3 regions of the Fictibacillus sp. 5RED26 genome follow, and region 2 is predicted to be linked to each of the others. Evidence: predicted binding sites of a transcription regulator. Region 2 holds the regulator's gene; each other region holds the start of a gene.
What was found. Region 2 encodes CtsR, which represses protease genes until heat stress. Its sites were predicted from a motif close to ATGGTCAATAAAGGTCAAACA; they were not measured.

Region 1: the regulator CtsR is predicted to act here: its motif matches at 795-815, upstream of clpP (ATP-dependent Clp endopeptidase proteolytic subunit ClpP).
Region 3: the regulator CtsR is predicted to act here: its motif matches at 1,382-1,402, upstream of IHV10_RS01405 (ATP-dependent Clp protease ATP-binding subunit).

What each region holds. Positions count from the first base shown of each region.
Region 1 is NZ_JACZDU010000002.1:679,334-681,605, reverse strand. Features, by position in the region: gene cspD (cold-shock protein CspD) at 1-99, opposite strand, end outside; gene yvfG (protein YvfG) at 434-649, shown strand; gene clpP (ATP-dependent Clp endopeptidase proteolytic subunit ClpP) at 868-1,470, shown strand; gene IHV10_RS11615 (zinc-binding dehydrogenase) at 1,524-2,272, opposite strand, start outside.
Region 2 is NZ_JACZDU010000011.1:58,465-60,736, forward strand. Features, by position in the region: gene IHV10_RS21165 (protein arginine kinase) at 1-605, opposite strand, end outside; gene IHV10_RS21170 (UvrB/UvrC motif-containing protein) at 609-1,142, opposite strand; gene IHV10_RS21175 (CtsR family transcriptional regulator) at 1,179-1,646, opposite strand; partial or broken gene IHV10_RS22875 (hypothetical protein) at 2,170-2,272, opposite strand, start outside.
Region 3 is NZ_JACZDU010000001.1:263,539-265,810, reverse strand. Features, by position in the region: gene IHV10_RS01405 (ATP-dependent Clp protease ATP-binding subunit) at 1-1,219, opposite strand, end outside; gene IHV10_RS01400 (BsuPI-related putative proteinase inhibitor) at 1,470-2,042, opposite strand; gene IHV10_RS01395 (FAD-binding oxidoreductase) at 2,164-2,272, shown strand, end outside.

The DNA.
Region 1 (2,272 bases), on a different contig from region 2:
AATCGCAGAAAAGTGAACGAATACGTCGTTTCCGCCTTCAACTTCGATGAAGCCGAAACCTTTCTCAGCGTTGAACCATTTTACTTTACCATTTTGCATGGGTGTTTCCTCCTTACAAACGCTATGTAAGCGTTTTAACTCTTTTAACCGACTTACTATGTAAATAAAAAGGCAAAAAAAATTCGCACTCATCTGAATAATTCTGAAGTGGATTTTAAGTGTTCCACTTCTTATTCAAAAAGTACGACCGCTTTAAATCCAAAAGATATTCACAACGTAAATGGTTGAATTAACTATAACATGCTAAAACTCAATTGTCAAAACAAGGGATACAAATTTTATTATCCTTTTGCACAGACATTAAGATAGGCTATGATAGATAAAGAACATGGACCTTTTAGAATGGGTTTTACGAATGAAGGAGGAACAACGAGTGAGCGAAGCATTTTCAGTCCCTTATTTTAAAGAGAATTTCCAGCAATACATAGAGCGCAATAAAGATGTTTTCACGAAGACTCATGCGATGAATGCCTACTACCGTTCGATCGTCGGCACTCTTATTAATGATAATCTTAACAAAAACAGTGAGATCGTACGTCGCATCCGCAACTTAGAAACCGCCTATATCGAGATTAAAAACGAAAACTAAAGCTTATTTTTCTCATTTAAGGGTATTGTTTTCACATGTAGAGGTTTAAAATCCTGCATATAGCGGGCATTATGATGATAGCCCATACATAAGGTGTAAGAAGGATATTGAGCATTGCTGGCGAAATGAGTTACATACAGCATATCGTTTGACCTTGTTTGACCTTTTTTGTATGATGACAGTACAGTTTAACTTGAAAAAGGAGAAGGAGGATTTCCATGAACTTAATTCCAACAGTAATTGAACAAACGAACCGTGGGGAGCGCGCTTACGATATCTACTCCCGTCTATTAAAAGACCGTATTATTATGCTTGGCAGTGCGATCGACGATAATGTTTCAAACTCAATCGTAGCACAACTTCTATTCTTAGCTGCTGAAGATCCTGATAAAGACATCTCGTTATACATAAACAGCCCAGGTGGTTCGATCACAGCTGGTATGGCGATCTATGACACGATGAACTTCATCAAGCCGCACGTTTCCACGATCTGTATCGGTATGGCTGCATCTATGGGTGCCTTCTTGCTTGCTGCAGGGGAAAAAGGAAAGCGTTATGTGCTACCTAACTCTGAAGTTATGATTCACCAACCTCTTGGAGGAACACGTGGTCAAGCAAGTGATATCGAAATTCACGCTCGTCGTATCATCCAGATGCGCGAACAGCTGAACAAGATCCTTTCTGAAAAAACAGGTCAGCCGCTTGAAGTCATCGAGCGCGACACAGACCGTGATAACTTCTTGCTTGCAGAAGATGCGGTTAAATACGGATTGGTTGATAAACTAATCACATCTGTAGACAGCACAGATATTAAAAAATAAGTAAGGTAATAAAAAAACTGGACTGCAGATCTGCAGTCCAGTTTTTTTGTGGTTTATAAAACAGCTACGATTTTTCCTTTTACATGTCTTTCTGAAAGTTTGACCAGTCCTGCCGGTACTTCTTCCAACGAGATTTTTTCAGAGATCATCGCGGAAATTTTCCCTTCGACGACAAGTTGTGCTAATTCTTCGTTCATGGTCGCTAAATCTTTTAAAGCTTTTATTGAATTTGAGAAATGAGCAGCTCCTAACGCGATTTCATGAAAAGAAAGAGCCTGACTGAAAGGCTTTACAGCCGAATAATCTGGGTTTCCTGCAATAAAAGCAATGCGTCCGTTAAAGGCGATGCTTTTTAATGATTCCGTGGCATTCTCACGGCTAACCGTGTCAAGGACCGCATCGACTCCAACTTCGCTCGTAAGTTCCATAACACGAGCATGAACGTCTTCTGTTTTATAAAAAATTACGTGATCGGCTCCAAGACTTTTTACATATTCCTCATTTTCAGGCGAACACGTTGTGATGATGGTAGCTCCGATTTGTTTAGCCAACTGGATTGCAAATCCACCGACACCACCAGCTCCACCGTGAATTAAGATGGTCTCCCCTTGTTGAAGGTTCATCTTTCTAAAAAGTGCTTGATACGCTGTCATCCCTGCACAAGGAAGAGCCGCTGCCTCTTCAAATGAAAGCTCATCAGGAATTCTAGCCAAAGAATGAGCCGTTGTCACAGCATACTCAGCAAAACCGCCATGTTTCATGAAATTCCCATGAAAGAATACACGATCTCCCTGTTTGAATT
Region 2 (2,272 bases):
AGCTGATTGATCGCTGGGATGATGCGGCTCATCTTTTTTGACAGAACGAGCGCTGGGAGATGCATCATAACAGAGGCTCGAAGTCCAGTTCCTACATTCGTCGGACAGCTTGTTAAATATCCTCGTTTTTCATCAAACGCATAATCAACGTTTTTTTCGATTCTATCATCGATCTCATTCGCCCGATGAAGCACTTCTTCTAGTTGAAAACCTGGTGCTAAACATTGAATGCGTATATGATCTTCTTCATTTACCATGATGCTCACTGATTCATCTGCATTCATGAGAACCGCACCATATTTCGCTTGCTCAGCTAAATTGGGACTGATCAGATGTTTCTCAACAAGTACCCGTTTTTCAACAGGCTTTAACTCCTCCATCATCAGCATTTCAAGATTTTCTGCTTCTTCGCTCTCTTCACTAATACATGTCGAGATCGTTGATATGACTTCATGAGCCGATTCTTTATCTGCCGCGATGGGAAAAACATATTGATGAATATTTCTTGCAAGTCGGACACGGCTCGAAAGAACAATATCCGATTCTGGCCCCTCCCGTTTCATCCAGGGACTGATCGCGTCACTGATAAATCGTTCCAAAGACATCGGTTACGTATCCCTCCCCTGTTGCAAGCGGTGCTCGATCTCTCTGATGACATCTCTTGTTTCAGCAGCTCTTTCAAATTCCTCATTTAATATATACTGCTGCAAAGCTTGCTTTAATTGCTGAAGCTGCTTTTTTTCTTGAATACTGCTTCCTGCACGGAGTGGAATCTTCCCTGCATGCAAGGTGTTACCACCATGAACTCTTTTAAAAATTGGATTCAGTTTCGACTCAAACGCTTTGTAGCAATTATCACACCCAAAGCGGCCGATCTTCGCAAACTGATAATAACTCATCCCGCATTTTTCACAGCTTAACGAGGGTGGAATGAAGTTAGATGATGGTGTGTTCGGGACATGTCCATCACCGTGTAAAAGTCCAGAAAGCAATTGGTGAATGGAAAAAGAATTCGACCCCGGCAAGAATTCTCCTTTTTCTTTGGCACAATGTTCACAAATGTGAAATTCAGTTTTCTCCCCATTTATGATTTTTGTAAAATGCAATGACGCTTCACGTTCATGGCACTCTTCACAATTCATTCTGCTCCCTCCCTTTATATAGAATGAAAAAAAGGGCTATGTGGTTCGATATTTTAACGTTTTTATCATAGCTTTTAATAATTCTGCTCGTAATTCATCTCGTTCTGGAAGGTTAAGTTTTAAAATAGATCTGTCCATCACACTCAGCATAAGTCTCGCTTCTCGTTCTGAAACGATCGTTTCTTCCATAAGTCTCTTTATTACATTTTCTGCGTTGCCTTGCGATATCCTTTCACCAATCAAGGTGGTTAAGTGATCAATTAAGTGGGCAGAGCTTTCGGTACGGACCTTCATGATCCGAATATAACCTCCTCCACCTCTTTTACTTTCCACTACAAACCCTTTTTCAATCGTAAATCTCGTGTTAATAACGTAGTTTATTTGAGAAGGAACGCATTGAAACCTTTCAGCAATATCCGTCCGCTTAATTTCAATGGACGGATCATTAGAGCTTGAGAGAATTTGCTTTAAGTAATTTTCAATTACATCTGAAATATTCCTCATTTCCCCTCCCCCTTCTGACTTTGACTAACTTTGACTATAGTTATATTATAGCCTGCTTTTTTCCCAAAATGCAAATCTCTATCCACCATTATTGCCTCCTGGTTACCTTCTTAACCTGTATGATTCTGTCGAAAAGATGATGCTTTTGGAGGAGGATGGATGTGCGCTTTAAGATGAGATGAGTCAGATAAGCCGTTGATGGATGTCGAAATTTCGATAAAAAGTTTTATCCGTGAAATTATGATGCTTATCCGTGAATATATGGAGGATTACCGTGAAATTATGTGGAGTTTAGGTTGATGGGGAGAGCTGATTAGGGGATTTGTGTGTTGCTTCTGAGATGTTTTAGTGAGTTTTTGGCTTGGCTTTTGGGATGGATTTTGGAGTTTTTGCTGAAGAATATCGCGAGGTGGAAGATGGCTGTGGCCATCTTCTTCCTATTTTGAGGGTTGTGAGAGGATTTCGTGGTTGTAACTGATCTATGAAGTATACGGAGTGGGGTATATCAGAGCTCTAATTAAGTCTAAATAAAAAAAATTAAGTCAAAATGAGAGTGAATTAAGTCAAAACAAACCTCCATTAAGTCTAAAAACAAAAATAAAGGCCGTTCGCTAATTCTCGACAAC
Region 3 (2,272 bases), on a different contig from region 2:
GTTTACGAACTGGAATTCCTGTTTTTTGTTCAACGATATGTTGAATATCTTCTACTTGAACAATTGCTGCCTTTTTATCTTCTTCTTGTGTTTTAAGTTTCTCATCGAGTACTAATTCTTCTTGTCTAAGCTTAGCTGCGAGTTCATAATTTTCATCTGCAGCAGCTTTTTCTTTTTCTTTAACGAGTTCCTCCAAGCGCTCTTCAATTGAAGATTTCTCAATCGTAATATGTTGCAGGTTGCTCTTAGAACCTGCTTCATCCATAAGGTCAATCGCTTTATCTGGCAAGAAGCGGTCTTGAATATAACGATGTGATAATGTAACACAAGCTTTTAAAGCTTCTTCTGTAAATTTAACTTGGTGATAGTCTTCATATCGTGAAGCAAGTCCTTTAAGGATCTCAAACGCTTCAACAGGTGTCGGTTCGTTAACAATAACAGGCTGGAAGCGGCGCTCTAGCGCTGCATCTTTTTCAATTTGGCGATATTCTTTGAGTGTTGTAGCACCAACCATCTGAAGTTCACCACGAGCGAGTGCTGGTTTGAGAATGTTTCCTGCATCCATAGATCCTTCAGCAGAACCGGCTCCCACGATCTGATGCACCTCATCTACAAAGAGAATCACATTCTTGAGTTTTTGAAGTTCAGCAATAAGTTGTTTCATTCTTTCCTCAAACTGACCCCTTACGCCAGTATCTGCAACGAGTGAAGCAACATCTAACAAGTACACTTCTTTGTTCAGTAGCTTTGCTGGTACATTACCTTCTACAATTTTAGTAGCTAAGCCTTCAGCAATTGCTGTTTTACCTACACCTGGCTCCCCGATTAATACCGGGTTATTTTTTGTACGACGGTTCAATATTTCGATAACACGACGTACCTCTTGATCACGTCCGATTACGGGATCGATGATTCCTGCCTTTGCCGCATCTGTTAAGTTACGGCCAAATTTATCTAGGAAGCCTCCGCCTCGTTTTCCTTTTTGTGTTTGTTGATGCTGATGACCGTTAGACTGATCTGCAAAAGCTTGTCCATTCATCATCTGTTGAAAAATATCATCGAAAGAAGAAAAGTTCATATTCATTCCTCCTCCAGTAGTCATTTCTTGTTTTACTTTATGGTAACAATCCGAGCAGAGCACAAATTGTTTCTTTTCTTTATTCATCGAAATACTCATTTGAATCGTAGCAGGATTAACTTCACATTGTTCACAACGCATAATTGTAACCCCCTATTTAGATTTTTAGAAAATTTGTATAAATTATTTGCGATTATAACGTTATGCTTTTCGTTTCGCAACTTTTTTGGTTAAGGTGTTTTGGTTTGATTGCTCAAAATTTGACTTTGACTTTCTTTGACCTTTCACCTTTAATCATATTATACTTTGACCTTTTTTGACTTTCAAGTATTTTGTTTGACTGTTAAAAATAACAAAAAGAGATGAGCTCTTAACTCATCTCTTCCCCAAATCAGTTCCAATTAAAAGTGATTTTTTGTCTGTAATCTTCTGTTTCTCCAGTTGGCGTTAACCACACTTCAAGTGTATATGAACCTGGCTCAAGATTATTCACTAAAATGTCTTGCGTAAAAACATCCGCTTGCTTCAACTTTAATGAAGTGAGAACCTGCATGAACATATGATTTTTAGAGTATTGATAAACAACTTTTCCATTCTTGTCTTTGATTACATAATCAAACTTTTGACTGGATGAAAATTGAAATACCTTCTCTTTTTCTGTTTGATTTTTTAACTCATACCGAAATAGGATACCTTTTGCGTTCTGCTGTTCTTGAACCTTGATTGTACCTTCAATATTTCCTGCAACGATACCGTTCTGACCATCTTGTCCAGATCGCTCTTCATTGCCATCCTTAGGACTTTGTTTCTTTTTATTATCTTCTTTACCATCACCTATCACCGGTTGCTCTCTCCCCTCGGATTGGTTTTGGCTGTCACTGTTCCCACAGCCTGTAGCGACTATCGAAATACATAATATGATCAGTATAACATGCCATTTGTTGATCCAACATTTTCTCATCATTCTTCACCTCACTTGTTAGTTTGGGCATATATACGGAATTTCATGTTTAAAAAGGATTTTTAGCTTACTTCATGTAAAATAGAAATAAACTTATACGTATAGGGAGTGTGTTTCTTTGGAAATGACAAAGTCAGATCTTTTGCTTGAGATGCAAAAAATAACTTCTGAAAAGCGTGCCACACAAAATGAAACGATTCTCTGGCAGCATAGCCACGATGAATCATATCACC